Regions from separate parts of the Vibrio sp. RC586 genome, predicted to be linked through region 1. Evidence: predicted binding sites of a transcription regulator. Region 1 holds the regulator's gene; each other region holds the start of a gene.
What was found. Region 1 encodes PurR, which represses purine synthesis genes. Its sites were predicted from a motif close to TNANGNAAACGTTTNCNTNA; they were not measured.
Positions count from the first base shown of each region.

Region 1 (4,933 bases):
AGGCAGATCTTTTAAGCGCTCAGGTTTTGCTTGAGCTTGCGTTTCACGCTCTGCCTTAGCGACTTCAAGTGCAGCGCGAGCTTCAGTTAAGATGGAGGTTGGATTGCTCCAACAATCTTCAGGTAAAGCGTAGTACTTAGTTACGACAGGAAAGCCACGTTTCTTATAAACGTAAGGTTCATAACCTTGTAGTTTGAATTTTTCGATTGTGGCATCGTCCGCACGGATGTGCAGCGTTTCATTAACCACAAGCGCAAACATAGTTTCGTCGACGAAAATACCAAAGCCACCAAACATTGAACGAGATTTCACACGTCCTAGCTGCTCAAAGAGCCGCATTGAATCTTTTAATACTGGTTTATTCATGCTGTTAGTCTCGGAGTATTGTTACATACGCCACCAAATCAGGTCCGAGAAAATTAGCAAATGCATGCATCGGCCATGTCAATGATGAGTCAACATAGTGTATGCATTTTTTGCCATCGGTAACCCCGCTACCTACCATAAACTTTTGGTTTAGGCCGGAGGCTTTGCGTCCCACTTTTTCAAATGGTTTGCCCTGTGCGTGACATTTTTCCTGATAAAAATTAACCAATCTTGGCTTATTCTCACAACTTGGTATTTCAAATGTGAGAATAAGCTAAGTTATTAATACCTATGCTACATAGGTTTTGTCAAATTTATGTGACAAGCTTTCAAATATAGGCGTCATGAATTGTCAAGAAAGTTAGTTTTTTGTCAAGTCTTTCACTGTGTCGCGCTCGACAATTTCAGGATGCATTTCGAAAATTCGACGTTCGTGTTCTTTATCCTTGATGCGCTCTAACAAAATTTCAAAGGCGTTTTTCCCGACACGACGTTTCGGTTGGTGTACGGTAGTCAGCGGTGGTGAGAAATATTCCGCTAATTCAATGTTGTCGTAGCCAATCACGGAAATGTCTTCAGGTACACGGATGCCTTTTTGTTGCAGACGGCTCATCAAACCAAGTGCCATAGTATCGTTGAAACAAAACACCGCAGTTGGACGCTTATCCATAGCAAGGATTTTATCGGCAGCTAGCACCGCCGTATCACACTCAAAGTTGCCTTCTAAAATCCAATCTTCATTAACCGGCAATTTTGCCTCAGCCATAGCACGGCGGAAGCCTTGAATACGCTCTTGGCATGCTGCTTTAACAAAGTGACCGCTTAAGCATGCAATATCAGTATGACCACGGTCAGTCAGGTATTTGGTAGCCAAGTAACCACCTTCTTCTGAATTGTCGATGATTTTATCAGCGTGTGAGGTTTCTGGACCCCAATCCATGATTACTTTTGGAATGTCTTTGTGTGCATCCAGCATCTCTTGTAGCTCTTGGGTCAAGTCTGAACACATGACCAAAATGCCATCAACCCGTTTTTCAGCCAACATGCGAATGTAATCACGTTGCTTTTCATAGATGCCGCCTGTGTTACACAAGATCAGAGTGTAACCTTGGCGATAACAGTAGCTTTCTACGCCATCAATCACTTCAGAGAAGAACAAGTTAGTGGATTGCGTCACTAACATGCCGATGGTGCGAGTGGTGTTACATTTCAAGCTCCGTGCAACAGCGCTAGGAGCATAGTTGAGCTGTTTAACCGCTTCTTGCACTTTCTCCTGTGTGGTTTCAGCCACAAAACGAGTTTTGTTAATGACGTGAGAGACGGTAGTCGTTGACACGCCAGCAAGGCGTGCCACATCTTTAATCGTAGCCATAGAGTGTTCCTGTCGATGACTGCTGATGCCAGCGAATATTATTGGTTAATTAAATCAGCAGAAGTAAGGCGAGACTGAGCGAATCTTCACACTCTGTGCAGCAATGAGCGGTACTAGGCCGTACGTAAAGCGCTTCAATCACAATGCCTAAAGTAATAAAAATACAAAAACCGCCAAAAATTAGCGGTTTATATTTTTATTCGTTTTTTATCGTTTGCGGGTGGATTTTAGACTGCAAATCTGTTCACCGCAACGAAATTCATTCATCAAACTTTAAGTTATTTCGCGATCAATTCGTCTAGGCAAACTCTATTTACTGTGCCAAAGAGTCAGTTTGGTGTTGAACGGCAACCTTAAGTAAGAGAGTGACAAGACACTTATTCGATATTCGTATTCAGCTCTTGAAGGTAATCTTTGTCTTGTCTCACGAATGCCAATGTTAAACGAGCAACGGCTGCGTAAAGTCCAAAGTCATCAAATTGAGTGCAACGCTCAACAAAGGTGGGTAACCAGTTGAGTAAGTGTTGTTCGATAAATTCAGCTTGTGCTTTCGATGCGTTATCCAAGTCCGCAGCCTGTTCATTTTGATTAGCACTAATGGCAAGGTGAGCCAAAAAATCGAGCTGAATTGCGAGATGGTCGGCGGGTTCATTGAGGTTTTGAGCCACCTTAACGCCTTGCGTGGCGAGAAGCTCGCGCATTTTTTGTGCGGGTTTACCGTTTAGTAGCCCTTTATCCGTGTAGACAGATGCGTAAGGTAGAGCTGAATCACGATCGGACTTCAAAAATAAATCACAGAAATCCGCAGCAAGTTCAAGCTGAGCATCGGTTCTATCTTGCAAACGATTCAGCGCTTCTATCAAACTTTTCACATCTGTGGTTAGGCTTTCTTCTGCCGCGAGTCCAGTCAAAAATGTGCGGATTTCCGCTGAATGGTAGTGTGCGAGATCTTGTTCAGTCAGCTCTTTAATAAATAGGCTCGACAACCACCAATAGACTTCTGCGCGTTTTTCATTGAGGATTTTCAGTTCTTGTATCATTTTTGCACTCCCAATCGGTTGGCTCTTAGTCTAAACCATAAAAATGAACAGCTATCATGCTGAACATGTCTATTTGTGAAAAGATGCAAATGAGTTGTGAATGTGCTGAGTGGGGCTTGAGTTGCATCAAGAAAAAGTGATGTTTCTCACGATTTTTCTCGAAATATTAATAAATATGAATAGAATAACCCTGCGATAAATCCAGTTATTTAAAATGGTGCATTATGAGCTATCACGTACTTGTGGTTGAAGACGATCTCGTTACCCGCAGTAAGTTGAGTGGTTACTTTCAAAACGAAGGCTACCAAGTCACACAGGCGGAAAGCGGAGCGCAAATGAGAGAAGCACTAGAACTCAATGATATTGATCTGGTGTTGCTGGACATTAATTTGCCCGGTGAAGATGGTTTGCTATTGACGCGAGAACTACGCGGCCAATCGGAGATTGGCATTATTTTAGTGACAGGACGCACAGACAGTATCGACAAAATCGTTGGCCTTGAAATGGGGGCAGACGACTATGTCACAAAACCCGTTGATTTACGTGAGCTGCAAGTGCGAGTTAAGAACTTGTTGTGGCGTATTTGCCTTGCTCGTCGTGATAACAGTGCAGACAAGCAAGACGATAAACTGGTTTATTTTGGTGAGTGGACATTTGATGTTCAGCGTCGTGCACTTAGCCGTAACGGCGAGCCAGTAAAGTTAACTAAAGCTGAATATGAGCTTTTAGTAGCGCTTTCTTCTTATCCTAATCAAGTGCTAAGCCGAGAGCGCATTTTGAACATGATCAGTCATCGAGTGGACGCTCCAAACGATCGTACCATTGATGTTTTGATTCGCCGTATGCGCGCCAAGATGGAAATTGATCCAAAGAACCCACAGATTTTTGTCACCGTACATGGTGAAGGTTATATGTTTGCGGGTGATTAGCTTTGGTTTAACTCATCTTGCTTGATGAGCACTTTTGATAAGAGAGTGTAAGGCAAATAAAAAAAACCGGCAGTTCGCCGGTTTTTTTGTCGCTCGTGGAAAGTTTAAGGTGTGGCAGGAGTAGGCTCAACCGCGGCATCGCCAGCTACTGTCTCTTCAATTACAGCGGGATTGGCTAGAGGCGTTTCTACATCGCCTGCTACCGTATCGCGCAGTTTTTGCCACAATAATCCCAGAGTTTCGTACCAATACTGTTCAGTCTGTTCAAGATAGCGGGCTTTAGGGATGTACTTATCCCACGGCTGAGCAATATTCAGGTGGCCGAGGAAATTGGTCGGGGCAGGTATTGGGTTTAACCCTGCCGCTTCAAATTCACGCATGGCGCGTTTCATGTGGCTAGCCGAGGTCACTAACACCATACGTTTCTGCTGTACAAATGCGGCGGCTTGACGCGCTTCTTCCCACGTATCTTTAGCGGTTTCTAGCAAAATAATGTCTGATTTGGGTACGCCGAGTGCAAGGGCGACACGCGCCATCATACGTGCGTGGCTTACCTCACTTCCTCCAGCATATCCAGAGAGGATCATTTTCGAACCTGGATACATACGGTTAATCCGAATGCCTTCGGCAAGTCGCATTAAAGCCGCGCGGCTGAGTTCAGATGTTGGGGGAATATCATCGTCCACCACATGGCCGTTACCCAATACCATGACGTAATCGACAGTCCCCTCAACGGGCAGAAAAGCCGTATAGGTTCTTTCGAGTGGCATTAAGAGGCGAGTCGCTATGGGTTGGAAAGAGATAAAGAAAATACCGGTGAGAGAGAACAACACCACAAGACAACCGGTTTTACGTTTTGCTGTGAACATGATCAACATCAGGCCCACGAAACCAATGATCAGCAACGCTGGCAGAGGCATTAACAGTGAAGAAAAAATTTTTTTCAGCTCAAACATAGAAAAACAGTCCGAAAAAACAGCACTTGATTATAAAAAGAGTCGAAGCCTCTTTATTCCTGCCATTCCTATGACAGAATAGCGGGCACGATTCGTTATCATAACTCAAGCTACCGTGACAGAAGATCGCAATTTCGACGATATTGCCCACAAATTTGCAAAAAATATATACGGTTCTGACAAAGGTGAGATCCGCCAAGTCATTGTTTGGGAAGATTTGGAGCAGCTTCTCAGTCAACTGGACACGCAAAAAGTTCCCTTGCACGTGCT
Region 1 covers NZ_ADBD01000013.1:218,395-223,327, reverse strand. The annotation lists gene VOA_RS04500 (TfoX/Sxy family DNA transformation protein) at 1-366, opposite strand, end outside; cyclic di-GMP riboswitch class I at 482-569, opposite strand; gene purR (HTH-type transcriptional repressor PurR) at 728-1,738, opposite strand; gene torD (molecular chaperone TorD) at 2,116-2,778, opposite strand; gene torR (two-component system response regulator TorR) at 3,003-3,707, shown strand; gene elyC (envelope biogenesis factor ElyC) at 3,812-4,663, opposite strand; gene cmoM (tRNA uridine 5-oxyacetic acid(34) methyltransferase CmoM) at 4,779-4,933, shown strand, end outside.

Region 2 (4,933 bases), on a different contig from region 1:
CTGAAGAAGGGGAAAAAATCATGTGGTTGATCATCACTCTGCTGGTGTTTTTCGCGGCGCGTTGGCTCGCACAAAAATGCAAAACACCGTTAGCCAACCCATTGTTAATCAGTATTGGGATACTGATCCCGTTGCTGACCTATCTGAAAGTGCCTTTTGAAACCTACTATGCCGATAATCAGTGGCTGAGTTACTTGCTGCAACCTGCCGTGGTTGCTCTGGCTTACCCGCTCTATGAACAATTACCGCAAATTCGTGCCAACTGGCGTCTTATCGCTTTAGCGTGTGGCGTGGGCAGTGTGATGTCGATGATCACAGCCAGCTTGATTGCAGTATCCATGGGAGCGGACATCCCCTTAATCGCGGCATTAATGGGGAAATCAGTAACGACACCGATTGCCATGGAAGTCGCCCGTCAATTGGGGGGAGAACCGGCTATCGCTGCGATTTTGGTACTACTCGTTGGCCTCTTTGGGGCAATCCTTGCTTACCCCATCTACAAACTGCTCAACATTACCCACCCGATTGCTCGTGGCTTGACGATGGGAACCGTTTCTCACGCTCTCGGTACAGCAACATGCGCCGAGAAAGATCCGCGTGATGCCGCCTTTAGCTCTTTAGCTTTAGTGATATGCGGCGTTATTACTTCGGTTTTTGCACCAAGCTTATTCGCGTTGGCTCTCTGGCTGAACTAAACCACTCTTAGAGTGATATCACATATCATCGGGCTGCAATCGATATCATGTGTGACATCACTCTAACAATGAAACACTGATAATTATTGCAGCCTTTAGTGTGACTTAAATCACTAAATAAAATCTCATATTCCCTAAAATAGGATCCCATGCTACGAAAAGGAATCACTATGAGAAACCGTGTTGAACAAGCATTACAACAGATGCCCGCCTCTTTTGCCCCTTACTTACGCGAATTGGTGCTGGCCAACAATTTCGATGCTACTTTCTCTGCCGAGCAGTACCAGCAATTATTGACCCTTTCCGGACTTGAAGATGCCGACCTGCGCGTTGCGCTTTTACCGATTGCCGCCGCTTACTCTTTTGCGCCTATTTCCGAATTTTATGTAGGCGCCATCGTACGTGGCATCTCAGGTCGCCTCTATCTTGGTGCAAATATGGAATTCACTGGTGCACAATTAGGTCAAACCGTTCACGCAGAGCAATGCGCCATCAGCCATGCTTGGATGAAAGGTGAACAAGGCGTTGCCGACATTACCATCAACTTCAGTCCTTGTGGCCATTGTCGCCAGTTTATGAATGAGCTGACCACCGCCTCTTCGCTGAGAATCCAGCTTCCAAAACGTGCAGCAAAAAGCTTACAAGAGTATCTACCCGAATCGTTTGGCCCTGCCGATCTCGGTATTGATTCAGGCCTGATGAGCCCAGTCAATCATGGTAAAACCACTAACGATGATGAAGAGTTGATCCAACAAGCCCTGCGTGCGATGAACATCAGCCATTCACCTTATACCCAAAACTTCAGTGGGGTTGCACTGAAAATGCGCAGTGGTGCAGTTTACCTTGGCGCGTATGCCGAAAATGCTGCATTTAACCCAAGCTTGCCACCGCTACAAGTGGCCTTAGCACAAGCCATGATGATGGGTGAATCGTTTGAGGAAATCGAAGCCGCTGCACTAGTAGAAAGTACAACCGGTAAAATCAGCCATCTTGCCGATACACAAGCGACACTGGAAGTGATTAATCCGGATATCCCGCTCTCCTATCTTTCACTGTAAATCGAAAAGAAGAGGCCGCTGGCCTCTTCACTTTTTTGTACCAACACTTTTGCTAAACCGCTTGCGAAAGCTGTCGTGCGCACATTTTTCCATCACCTACCATGACGTTCTGAATAAAGCCTGATAATTTGCGCTTTTTACACGCATCTCTAGCGAGCTATGTTCGAACAAATCGTTGCGATACTTTTTCCGGTCATCAGCTTGGTGCTGATTGGTTATCTGATTGGCCTCTGGCTCAAACCCGATTTTCGCCCGATCAATCGCATCAATATGGAGGCCTTTGTGCCTGCGTTGGTGTTTTCTTCACTGGTCAACATGCCGCTGGATACACAGCAGACACCCCTGCTAATCTCAGCTCTCATTGCCGTATTGTTGCCTGGCGTATTGATGCTAGGAGTGTGTCGTTTGGGCGGATGGTCATTTAAAACATGGGCTCCGCTACACATGTTTCGCAACAGCGGTAATTTAGCGATTCCCCTGTTTACTTATGCTTTTGGCGAAACAGCACTCCCCTCTGCCGTGTTGCTGTTTGTGGTCTCTATGTGTCTGCACATTAGCTTAGGCGTTGCCATGTTAAGCAAAGGCAGCGTGTTGAAAACAGTGCTCAGCGCTCCTGTTTTTTTAGCATCCTCACTGGCTTTACTACTCAATCTAAGTGGAGTCTCTGTCTGGTCACCCTTATACAACGCCACCGCTTTACTCGGGCAAGCCGCCGTTCCGGTGATGCTGCTTTCACTCGGGTCGCAAATGATCAATCTGCGTTTAGAGGGCCTGAAAGTGGGCATCATTTCTACGGTGCAATCTTTACTTACTGGCGCTTGTGCGTTTGTGGTGATTTATCTTTTCATTCCCCTACCCCCTCTACAACTGCAAATGATGGTGCTGTTTACCATGCTGCCACCCGCGGTGATGAACTACCTCTTTGCCGAACGCTACCACATAGAACCGGCTCAGGTTGCCGCTATGGTGCTATTTGGGAATTTCTTCAGCTTATTGAGCCTACCCATTTTGCTCTTTATCGCCCTTTCTCTATGATGGACATTCTCCACAAAACTGTCATCAACTTGACCAAACATGAGCTAATCTGACTGGTTACAGCGGGAAGCAAACGTTTTCTTTTCTGCTTTGTTCCAGTATCATGGCCGCTGTTTTTTGCTAATGTTGACTGAATAACTATAAGGATTGTCTATGTTTGGGACAGCAACTCGGGATAACGCAACACGAGTACTTTTGCTTGGTTCTGGTGAGCTCGGTAAAGAAGTAGCGATTGAATGCCAACGTCTTGGCCTCGAAGTGATCGCCTGTGATCGTTACGCCGATGCGCCTGCCATGCAGGTTGCCCATCGCAGCCATGTATTTGATATGCTTGATACCGATGCATTGCAGCAAGTCATTGATTTAGAAAAACCTCATTTTGTCGTACCCGAAATTGAAGCGATTGCCACGAGCAAATTGGTCGAGTTAGAAGCGCAAGGCTTGAATGTGGTTCCGACCGCCAATGCGACTCGCCTGACGATGAACCGTGAAGGCATTCGTCGACTCGCGGCGGAAGAGTTGGGTCTACCGACTTCCCATTATCAATTCGCGGATAGCTACGAAAGCTTTGCCGCAGCAGTAGAAACCATTGGTCTACCTTGTGTTTGTAAACCAGTCATGAGCTCATCAGGCAAAGGACAAAGTGTTATTCGCACCCCAGAACAAATTGAAGCCGCGTGGCAGTACGCTCAGCAAGGCGGGCGCAGTGGCGCAGGCCGTGTGATTGTTGAAGGCTTTGTCGACTTTGATTACGAGATCACGCTGCTGACAGTACGTGCCGTAGATGGTGTTCATTTCTGTGCACCTATCGGTCATCGTCAAGAAGATGGAGACTACCGTGAATCATGGCAACCACAAGTGATGTCGGAAAATGCCATCAAAGCCGCTGAATACGTAGCAGAACAAGTCGTCAATGCTCTCGGTGGTTACGGCTTGTTTGGCGTTGAACTGTTTGTGAAAGGCGATAAAGTCATCTTCAACGAAGTCTCTCCTCGCCCACACGATACCGGAATGGTCACGCTGATTTCCCAAGAACTGTCTGAGTTCGCTCTGCATGTGCGCGCGTTTACTGGTCTGCCTATTGGCCAAATTGTGCAATATGGGCCATCAGCCTCAGCCGCGATTCTTGGCCAAGGCCAGTCTCAAAACATTCAATTTAGTGGATTGGACGACGCATTAAGCATTCCTCACACGCAAGTGCGTTTATTTGGAAAACCAGACATTGCAGGTCGCCGCCGTTTGGGTGTAGCGCTAAGCCGTGGCAAAACCACACAGGAAGCCACTGATCGTGCGATTGAATGTGCGAAAGCAGTGAAGATCCATTACTAATTCGGCACCCTATCGTTATCAGCACCATCAAAAAGCGCGCTATTTCAGCGCGCTTTTTTCATTTCTACTTAGTGACGGTCATGGAGTAAAAGTCACTCACCTTTCTCAATCACCCAAACCTCTTCCGCATAACGGCTCAAACCCGCTGTAGTTCGCTTATTCAGATGAGGATCGATAGTCGTATCTTGATAAACCCTGCGAACCTCGCAATGAGCAAACAACATGCGAATTTCCGCTTCAGGAACTGAGAATGGTGGCCCCGGCAGCTCAGTTTGCACGTAGTCCATACTGACCAGTAGAACCCGTCCACCCGGTTTAAGCAGTTGCAGCAAACGCTGCGCGTAGTCTGAACGCATTTCTTTGGGTAATGCCACTAGCGCTGCGCGATCATAAATCAAATCTACAGATTCAACGGGAGCCGTGAAAAAATCGCCGGTAAAAATCGCCAACTCATCAAACTGATACAACTCATGTTGCGCGTTGAGTCGGGTCACCGTCGGGGTATAAAAATGCTCGGCAAAGAAAGAGCGTACCGCAATTTGACTCAGTTCAATGCCTTGCACACTGTCATGCTGATTAGCAAGCCATACTAGATCTTCACTCTTACCACACAAAGGCACTAGCACTTTATCATCACGTTTAGGTGCTGTTTCAGACCAAAAACGAATCAGTAACGGATTCACATCTTCCAGATGAAAACCAATCTGGTTCGCAGCCCATTTGTTATGCCAAAACTCAGGATCTCGCATCTCTCACTCCTTTTCATTTGCTGCCGCCAAGAGTAGCGGATCTCCCCAATTTTCGGTAGCACGATTT
Region 2 covers NZ_ADBD01000007.1:357,869-362,801, forward strand. The annotation lists gene VOA_RS12515 (CidA/LrgA family protein) at 1-30, shown strand, start outside; gene VOA_RS12510 (LrgB family protein) at 21-695, shown strand; gene cdd (cytidine deaminase) at 866-1,753, shown strand; gene VOA_RS12500 (AEC family transporter) at 1,913-2,788, shown strand; gene purT (phosphoribosylglycinamide formyltransferase 2) at 2,942-4,117, shown strand; gene VOA_RS12490 (thiopurine S-methyltransferase) at 4,210-4,866, opposite strand.
Region 2: purT (phosphoribosylglycinamide formyltransferase 2) is a predicted target of PurR. The motif match lies at 2,854-2,873, and genes of this name have one in related genera.

Region 3 (4,933 bases), on a different contig from region 1:
CAATATTGTGCAGTGCGAGTTGATTGAGATGCACCGCATCCGGCAAGGTAAACTCAGGTAAACCATGGATGAGGTTCGCCCCATCGATTAGAACACTGTCGATCTCTAATTTTTGTTCTAGCAGACCATAAGGATTAAGCCAGAGGTCCATCTGCTGTAATTCGATGGCTGGCCCGGTAGCAATTTGCACACCACTTAAACGCAATTTGAATGGATAGAGATACTCGATTTTTGCAAAGCGTAGGGTTTCAGGCCACAACTGCTGGACAATCCATTGTGCAGAGGGGGTGAAGTAGCGAGTGTGCATAATTCCAAACCCCGCTAATACCAAAACAAGTAGTAATGCAATACCTGCTACGCCTATGGCCAGTAGTTTTCTCATAATCCCTGCGTTGCCATCATTCAATGTTACTCATCAATCCACACCCAAGCTTGGAGTAAAGCACGAGAGACAGCAACAAAAAAAGCCCCTCGAAAGAGGGGCTTGCTACTCAGTTATCACTTTTACGCCAATTTGGCATTAATCGAGCTTAGGACCTGCCGCCACCAAGGCTTTACCTTCGGCGTTATCGGTGTACTTGTCGAAGTTGTTGATAAAGCGGGTTGCCAAGTCTTTGGCTTTGCTTTCCCATTGTAGTGGGTCGACATAAGTATCACGTGGGTCAAGGATCATCGGATCGACACCTGGCAATGCAGTTGGCACTTGCAGATTGAAGATCGGGATATGCTTGGTTTCCGCTTTCTCGATGGAACCATCCAAAATCGCATCAATGATGCCGCGCGTATCTTTAATCGAGATACGTTTGCCGCTGCCATTCCAGCCAGTGTTGACCAGATAGGCTTCTGCGCCCGCCGCTTCCATGCGTTTCACCAACACTTCCGCATACTTGGTTGGGTGCAGAGTGAGGAACGCTGCGCCAAAACAGGCTGAGAAAGTTGGGGTAGGTTCGGTAATACCACGCTCAGTACCTGCCAGTTTGGCGGTGAAGCCAGACAAGAAGTGGTATTTGGTTTGCTCTGGAGTCAGTTTGGATACTGGAGGCAATACGCCAAATGCATCCGCTGATAGGAAAATAACCTTAGTCGCATGACCGCCTTTAGAAACCGGTTTTACGATGTTGTCGATGTGATAAATAGGGTAAGAAACACGGGTGTTTTCAGTTTTAGAACCATCATCAAAATCGATTGAACCATCGCTGCGAACGGTCACGTTTTCTAGCAAAGCATCACGGCGGATTGCGTTGTAAATGTCTGGTTCTGCTTCTTTAGACAGCTTGATGGTTTTTGCGTAGCAGCCACCTTCAAAGTTGAACACGCCATCATCATCCCAGCCGTGCTCATCGTCACCGATTAAGGCACGTTTTGGATCGGTCGACAGAGTCGTTTTACCCGTACCGGAAAGACCGAAGAAGATCGCGACATCGCCTTCTTTGCCCATGTTGGCAGAGCAGTGCATAGAGGCAATGCCTTGCAGCGGCAGGAAGTAGTTCATCATCGCGAACATACCTTTTTTCATCTCACCGCCGTACCAAGTACCGCCGATGAGCTGCATGCGCTCAGTCAGGTTAAACACGGTGAAGTTTTCTGAGTTCAGGCCGTGTTCTTTCCACTTGGTATTGGTGCATTTCGCGCCGTTCATGACCACGAAATCAGGTTTAAAGTGCGTTAGTTCATCTTCGCTGGGACGGATAAACATGTTTTTTACAAAGTGCGCTTGCCATGCCACTTCCGTAATGAAGCGAACACTCAGGCGAGTATCGGCGTTGGCACCACAGTAGCCATCCAATACGAATACGCGCTTACCTGAAAGCTGTTTGGTTACTTGTGCTTTCAGATCATTCCAGACCACTTGATTAATCGGCTTGTTATCGTTTTTCGCTTTGTCTGATGTCCACCACAAGGTATCGCGGGTGGTATCGTCTTTAACGATAAACTTATCTTTTGGTGAGCGGCCAGTGAAGATGCCAGTATCAACCGCAACCGCGCCTAATTCGGTGACCACACCACGCTCATAACCTTCGAGGTCTGAACGGGTTTCTTCAGCAAATAACAGTTCATAGCTCGGGTTACGAACTACGTCAGTTACGCCAGTGATCCCATATTGGGCTAGATCGAGTTGTGCAGCCTTAGTATGTTCCATAACGGTCATAGGTGCTCCTTGTAGGATTTTGTAGGGATTTTGTAAGAATTTATGTAATTGTTATCTGCTCACCATGCTAGCAACGGACCTCGGAGAAAACAGGGAGGCAGTTCAAATATTGCCCACCAAGTTTATGTGGTTTTAGGTAACTCGTCACATATATTGGTATTACTATTTTATCGTGCACGCAAACCTTTGCGCCAGTAGCCAAAGATTAATACTTTGCGGAAAATAAGTATGGCGTACTGTGATGTGGATTGTTGATTTTATTGGTTTTTTCAAAAGAAAAAACCAGCGCTAGGCTGGCTTTTTGGCGGTTTTTACGTGCTTGTTAAACGCGGCGAATTAATGCAATGTTGAACCATTTGATGATTGTGAAGCATACAATTCAGCCACTTGCGCAGCATCAAATGAGTAGGTTGTGCCGCAATAATCACAATGCAGAGCTACAGCGCCATCTTGGGCGAGGATGTCATTAATTTCTTCACGAGCGACCGTGACAATCGCTGCGGCACTGCGCTCACGTGAGCAACCACAGCGGAAGCGGACTGGTTGCGGAGTGAACAGTTGAACTTTGTCTTGGTTGTAAAGACGATACAGCAGTTCTTCTGCTGGTAGAGCAAATAACTCTTTGTCCTGGATGGTGTCAGTCAATTGTTCTAGGTGCTCAAAATCTTCTGCTGAGCCTTTACCATCGGGTACGATTTGCAGCAGCATGCCAGCCGCACAGGCTTTGCCTTCATGCTCACCGACACGGAGCCACAAACGTGTTTTTAGCTGCTCAGAACGTAGGAAGTAGCCTTCGAGCACTTCGGTAAGGGTATTACCTTCCAAGCCAACCACCCCTTGATAGCGCTCACCTTGCTTAGGTTCAATCGTGATCACAAGGTGACCTTTGCCGAGCAGATCATGCAGATTGGCATTGTCGTCAATATCGCCTTGCCAACGCGCTACACCACGCACTTGTTGGTTGTTATCACCGTTGATGACCACCAGAGATACAGGGCCATTGCCTTGCAGTTGCAGGGTGATAGAGCCTTCAAATTTCAGGGTCGCAGTAAGCAGTGAGGTTGCAACCAGCAACTCACCGATCAGGTGTTTTACTGCGGCAGGGTATTCCTGACTGGAAAGCATGTGCTGATAAGTTTCATCCAGTTGAACTAACTCACCACGCACAGAGAGGTCTTCAAATAGATAGCGATGTAGCGTGTTGTTCGCCATTGAGTGTGTCGTCATAAGGAATTGTCCGGCTATTTACTGATGAATAAATTTGAGTAGATCTCGGCGCTGCTTCTTGTCAGGACGTCGATCCGGACTCGGGTTGAGCTGGCGCAGCATGGCGTTACGTTCACGCTTGGCGATGCTTTCATCTGTCTCTCGGTAGAGCTGTTGCGCTTCAGGGGCACCACGACGTTGGTCTGAGATCTTTTCGATAATGACCGTTTTCTCGTCATGTCCTTGGCGTAATGTGATCTGTGCGCCAAGTTCTATCGATTTACTGGGTTTGGTGCGCTGGCCATTATAGTGGACTTTGCCCCCTTCGACCATATTTCGCGCTAGCGAGCGTGTTTTGTAAAATCTTGCTGCCCACAACCATTTATCCAGCCTAACGTCATTTACATTGGAACTCATTGCTAACTTCCCTCTCTAAGCTTGTTAGGTTTTGGCCAATTTTCTTGTCTAACAATGGTGTTTGGCGGGCAGTTTTTCAAGCAGGTCGACAATTTAACGTTTGAGACAGTTCGCTCATCTATGCTTGTGATATATTGCGATGCCTGCATAAAGTATTGAAAAACATCTGTACAGATGAGTTTGCGCAAAAAGATGCGTAAAAGTACAGAAAGGAATAACGTGGATATTTATGGAAATTAAACAACTTCCTCCGCTTGCAACGTGGCCGCGTTTGATAAGCCAAAACGCGGCGCGATGGCAAAAACCCATTAGTGAAGGATTAACCTTGCTGCTGTTGGTCGCTTCCGCTTGGACACTTGGCAAAATGGTCTGGTTGATCCAAGGGGGGCAAACGCAAGTCCCAAGCTGGAGTCCAACGCTTTCTGGCCTAAAATCAGATCGCCAGCCACTCGATATCAGCGTACTACAAAAAGGTGAGCTGTTTGGCGTGTTTACCGAACCGAAAGAAGCTCCTGTAGTCGAGCAGCCAGTGGTCGTCGATGCACCAAAAACTCGTTTGAATTTGGTGCTCTCTGGGGTGGTCGCCAGTAATGAAGCGCAAAAAAGTTTAGCGGTGATCGCTAACCGTGGCGTACAGGCGACTTATGGGCTCAATGAAGTGATTGAAGGGACACAAGCAAAACTGAAGGCGGTGATGCCTGATCGCGTCATTATCAGTAATGCGGGACGAGATGAAACCTTAATGCTAGATGGGGTGGATTATTCCAGCCCAACAGCGCCGTCTGCGTCGAACACACAAAAAACTCGGCCCAATCAAACCATCCCTGCTCCGCAATTTGAGGAGAAGTTAGATGCAATTCGTGAAGCAATAGCACGAAATCCGCAGGAAATTTTTCAATATGTACGCCTGTCTCAGGTAAAACGGGATGATAAAGTGCTCGGCTACCGAGTAAGCCCAGGAAAAGATCCAGCATTGTTTGAATCGATTGGTCTGCAAGATGGTGATATTGCAGTTGCACTCAATGGTATGGATCTGACCGATCCGAGTGTAATGAACACAGTATTTCAGTCGATGAATGAGATGACTGAAATTAATCTAACGGTTGAACGTGATGGTCAACAACACGATGTTTATATTCAATTTTAACGCTGAGGCGGATA
Region 3 covers NZ_ADBD01000005.1:239,978-244,910, reverse strand. The annotation lists gene VOA_RS14410 (AsmA family protein) at 1-382, opposite strand, end outside; gene pckA (phosphoenolpyruvate carboxykinase (ATP)) at 521-2,149, opposite strand; gene hslO (Hsp33 family molecular chaperone HslO) at 2,486-3,361, opposite strand; gene hslR (ribosome-associated heat shock protein Hsp15) at 3,395-3,772, opposite strand; gene gspC (type II secretion system protein GspC) at 4,002-4,919, shown strand.
Region 3: pckA (phosphoenolpyruvate carboxykinase (ATP)) is a predicted target of PurR. The motif match lies at 2,324-2,343, and genes of this name have one in related genera.

Region 4 (4,933 bases), 210 kb from region 1:
ACCCTGTCAGCACCAGTGCTCGCCAATGAAGTCAGTTTTGAAGAATATGTCGAAAGACTAAAGCAGCAAGCGCGTGAAGAAGGCATTTCTGAACGCATACTCAATGAAGCATTTCGCGATGTTGAGTACAAACCTCGTGCCGTTGTGGCGGATAAAAACCAGCCGGAGAAAAAGCTGACGTTGGATGAGTATATTCCACGTGCTGTGCCGGAATGGAAAGTGAAGCAAGCTCAATCACTGTATGAAAAGCATTATGATGAATTACAACGCATTGGTAAGCAGTATGGTGTGCAACCCAGATTTATTGTGGCTTTATGGGGTGTAGAGAGTAATTTCGGTGCGCTAACGGGTAACTTCAGTGTGATTGATGCGTTATCAACGCTAGCGTACGAAGGTCGTCGTGAAGAGTTTTTCCGTAAAGAAACCATGGCAGCTTTGCAGATTTTAGAACAAGGCCATATTGCACCTGAAACAATGAAAGGCTCTTGGGCGGGCGCAATGGGTCAATGCCAATTTATGCCAAGTTCATTTTTGAATTTTGCAGCAGACGGTAATGGCGATGGCAAAAAAGACATTTGGGGAACCCGCTCAGATGTATTTGCTTCCACGGCGAACTATCTTAGCCAATCAGGCTGGGATGATAAGTACACTTGGGGACGCCAAGTAAAAATCCCGAAAGGTTTTAATCATGATCTTGAAGGTCGCCAGCCTGAAAAAGGCAAAACTTTACAAGAGTGGAGTAAATTGGGCGTGACTCGTTATGACGGTAAGCCACTGCCTGTTCTTTCTAGCTCTGGTGATGTGAAAGCTTGGCTGATCATGCCGGATGATGAAGCGGGGCGTATTTATCTTGTTTACAACAACTACAATGTACTGATGAAGTGGAACCGCTCTTACTACTTTGCGCTCGCGGTTAGCCATCTTGCGGATCGGATCAAATTTTGATCGAAACTGACGATACGAGAGGGCTCCTGGGAGCCCTCTATTTTTTTCTTGCGAGAAGATTTTAATGAGGATTGAGTTTGCTTGCTGAACGTGCCAGTCAGATGGCTTTATTTGCGGTGTTAATCCAACATCAAAGTTTTACTGCTGCTGCGCATGCGTTAGGTGTGTCGGTTTCCCATGTCAGTAAACAGCTCGCCGCATTAGAAGCGTCACTTGGGGTAAAACTGGTGCAGCGCACCACGCGCAGTTTTACTCTGACTGATGCCGGCAATTTGTTCTATTCCCATTGTAGTGAGCTGCTCACGATAGTGACTAACGCGCAAAGTGAAATGGAAGATCAGCGTGATGAGGTGGCAGGCCTGCTCCGGCTTGGTTTATCGCAATCGTTCGGTACTTTGCATGTGTTACCTGCCTTAGAACAACTTCGCCAGCAGTACCCCGATCTTAGAGTCGAAGTACATCTGTTTGATCATAAAGTTGATATGCTTAAAGAAGGGCTCGATTTGTGGATCACCAGTAACGAGCAACTGCCGGAAGGCTATGTGGCACAACGCATTGCAGATTGTCGTTTTGTGGTGGCTGCATCAACAGAATATTTACTGCGTCATGGCACACCGACTCAACCAGTGGAGCTGATGGATCATAACTGTTTGATTTATCGAAGTTGGGAGCGCGATTATACGCGTTGGTCATTCAGTCGGGATGGGCAAAGTCAAACCGTTAAAGTCTCCGGTAACTATTCAGTCGATTTGGCTGAAGCGGTGCGCGATGCCGCCGTAGCTGGGTGGGGAATAGCCTATTTGGCCACCTATTTACTGCGAGATGAGTTTCGAACTGGACAACTGATTCAATTGTTGCCGGAATGGTGTGCAGATCAACAGATGCCGTTTTATGCGGTTTATCCAAGTCGGCAGCATATGCCTAAAAAGACATCGGCTGTTATTGATTTTATCAAGCAGGTACTTGGTACCCCTTGTTACTGGGATGCCAGATTACAGCCTTATGTCCGTTTTACCTCTGCGTAAAGTCGGAGAAATTATTGCTGGTTTTAAAAAGATATTTTCCAAATGGAAAAGATAACTCATAAGCAAACGTTTAGTCTTAATAAAATCAGCAGGTTATAGAAAAGCGCATTTTGTTCACTGGTTTGGTAATGAGTGATTAACAAATGCGCCTTGCGCATACGATTTCCTTCACTAAAATCGCCGTCTTTCCTGTTCTACTCACATTTTGGGCGGCGTTATGTCATCACTTCTCGGTATGGGCGCAATTTTGTTGATTGCGTGGTTATTTTCTACCAATAGAAAAAATATCAATTTGCGTACAGTCTCGTTAGCGTTATTGCTGCAAATTTTCTTCGCATTACTGGTGCTGTACGTGCCAGCCGGTAAAGATGCACTGAATAGTGTGACAGGCGCAGTGTCACAACTGATCAACTATGGACAAGACGGAATTGGTTTTGTGTTTGGTGGCCTTGCCAATGGCAGTGTGGGTTTTGTGTTTGCGATCAATGTCCTCGGCATCATCATTTTCTTTTCCGCACTGATTTCTGGCCTTTACCATTTAGGCATCATGCCGAAAGTGATTAACCTCATCGGTGGTGGTTTGCAGAAATTGCTTGGCACAGGTCGTGCGGAATCCCTTTCCGCTACCGCAAACATTTTCGTGGGCATGATTGAAGCGCCGCTGGTGGTTAAACCTTATCTGAACAAGATGACCGATTCGCAATTTTTTGCGGTGATGACAGGTGGCTTGGCTTCGGTTGCAGGTGGTACTTTGGTCGGTTATGCCTCGCTGGGGGTTGAGCTTAACTACTTAATTGCGGCGGCGTTTATGTCGGCGCCTGCCGGTCTGCTCATGGCCAAAATCATGTTGCCAGAAATCGAAAAAATCGATGTGGTGACGGCGGATGACGAATTGGATCTGCCTAAAGCGACTAATGTGGTTGAAGCGATTGCTGATGGTGCCATGTCCGGCGTTAAAATCGCTGTTGCGGTGGGTGCGACTCTGCTCGCCTTCGTGAGTGTGATTGCTCTGCTAAATGGCTTGTTAGGCTGGGTTGGTGGCTGGTTTGGCATCGAGCTGAGCTTTGAACTGATTATGGGGTATGTTTTTGCTCCGGTGGCTTGGCTGATTGGTATTCCATGGCATGAAGCGATCACCGCAGGTTCGCTGATTGGTAATAAAGTGGTGGTGAACGAGTTTGTGGCTTTCATTCAACTCATCGAAGTAAAGCAGCAGTTGAGTGCGCACTCACAAGCGATCATTACTTTTGCTCTGTGTGGCTTTGCGAATATTTCCACCATGGCGATTTTGATTGGCGGGTTAGGCAGTTTGGTGCCTGAGCGTCGTGCGTTCATCTCTAAGTATGGTTTCCGTGCGATTGGTGCTGGCGTGTTGGCCAACCTAATGAGCGCATCGATTGCTGGGGTCATCTTGTCCTTATGATTTTGATTTAATAAAGAACAAGCCAGCGTCATCGCTGGCTTTTTTTATGCCCGCTTTGTCAGCATAAATACGATATAGGTTGTATGGAGAGGGATTCGTGAATCGTGCCGAAAAAGCGTTGAAAGTTATGTTGAGTTCCGTGCTAGTCAGTGACACTGTGCCGAGAAATATAAACTAATCAGAGGATTAGCATGCAAAACTTCCACTCTGGAGTATTAGTTATAAGCGACATCATCTAATACAGGAGAGAAACATGAAGCGCTATTGTTTAGCAGCCGTGATTACCGCCAGCTTGGGGGTAAGCTACTCTGCACAAGCCTATAACTGTGCCGGAGTGCCAGTGTGGGACAGCAACACCGTGTATGTCGGCAGCGACAAAGTTCAAAAAACCAACACCGCTTACCAAGCGCGTTACTGGACTCAGGGTAACGATCCCGCAACCCATTCTGGGCAATGGGACGCATGGCAAATTCTTGGACAGTGTGACGGAGGGGCGAATATCCCACCTCAAGTGTCCATCCAATCACCGCTCAATAACGCCAAGATCCCACAAGGTTCGGTGGTGGGATTACAAGCCAGTGCCTCAGATAGCGATGGCAGCATCACTCAAGTGGAGTTTTTAGTCGGTACACAGAGTATTGCGATTGATCAACAAGCCCCATATCAAGTGGACTGGACGGCAGCATTGGGTGCAACGTCAGTGACCGCGATTGCGACCGATAACCAAGGTGCAACCACCAGCAGCACCGTAAGTATCAGCGTAACACCGACCGGTAACCCTGTTCCGCCAACTGTGACGTTGACTAGCCCAACGGGCAGTGAGCAGTTAACCGTGGGGAATGTTTTAGCGGTGGCTGCTAATGCTGCTGATAGTGATGGCAGTGTTACTGCTGTGGAATTTTATGTTGATGGCCAACTTGTCGTAACCGATAGCTCTGAGCCTTACCAGTTTAATTGGAATGCCGCTGTCGGCAGTCATACCTTTAAAGCCAAAGCCATTGATAATGACAACCAGTCTACCGTGAGCCAAGCAGTGACTTTAACGGTCAGCAGTGGCTCGAATGCAGGTTGCGCAGGTTTACCTGTGTATTCGGCGGGAACCGCGTATTCGGCAGGGCAGTTGGTACAAAATAAAAACCAAAAATATCGCTGCGATATCGCCGGTTGGTGTTCTTCCAGCTCTGGTTGGGCGTATGAGCCAGGTGTTGGAAGTTATTGGAAAGAGGCATGGAGTGGTTTAGGCGCTTGTTCAACGCCACCTGTAGTGACATTAACCAACCCAACGGCGAACCAAGTGATTCTTGCTGGCTCAACTGTCAGTGTGGCGGCGCAAGCCAGTGATGCCGATGGCTCGGTCACGCAAGTGGAGTTTTTTGCGGGCAACAACAGCTTAGGCGTGGTGACTCAAGCACCTTACGTGGTTAACTGGCTAGCCACCACTACGGGGAATCAAACCCTGAAAGCAGTGGCTACGGACAACGATAGCAACACCAGTGAAAGCGCAGTCAGCGTGACGGTGAGCGATCAAGATCTGGTGGTT
Region 4 covers NZ_ADBD01000013.1:424,875-429,807, reverse strand. The annotation lists gene VOA_RS03665 (lytic murein transglycosylase) at 1-945, shown strand, start outside; gene VOA_RS03670 (LysR family transcriptional regulator) at 1,023-1,970, shown strand; gene VOA_RS03675 (NupC/NupG family nucleoside CNT transporter) at 2,188-3,393, shown strand; gene VOA_RS03680 (Ig-like domain-containing protein) at 3,647-4,933, shown strand, end outside.
Region 4: VOA_RS03675 (NupC/NupG family nucleoside CNT transporter) is a predicted target of PurR. The motif match lies at 2,121-2,140, and genes of this name have one in related genera.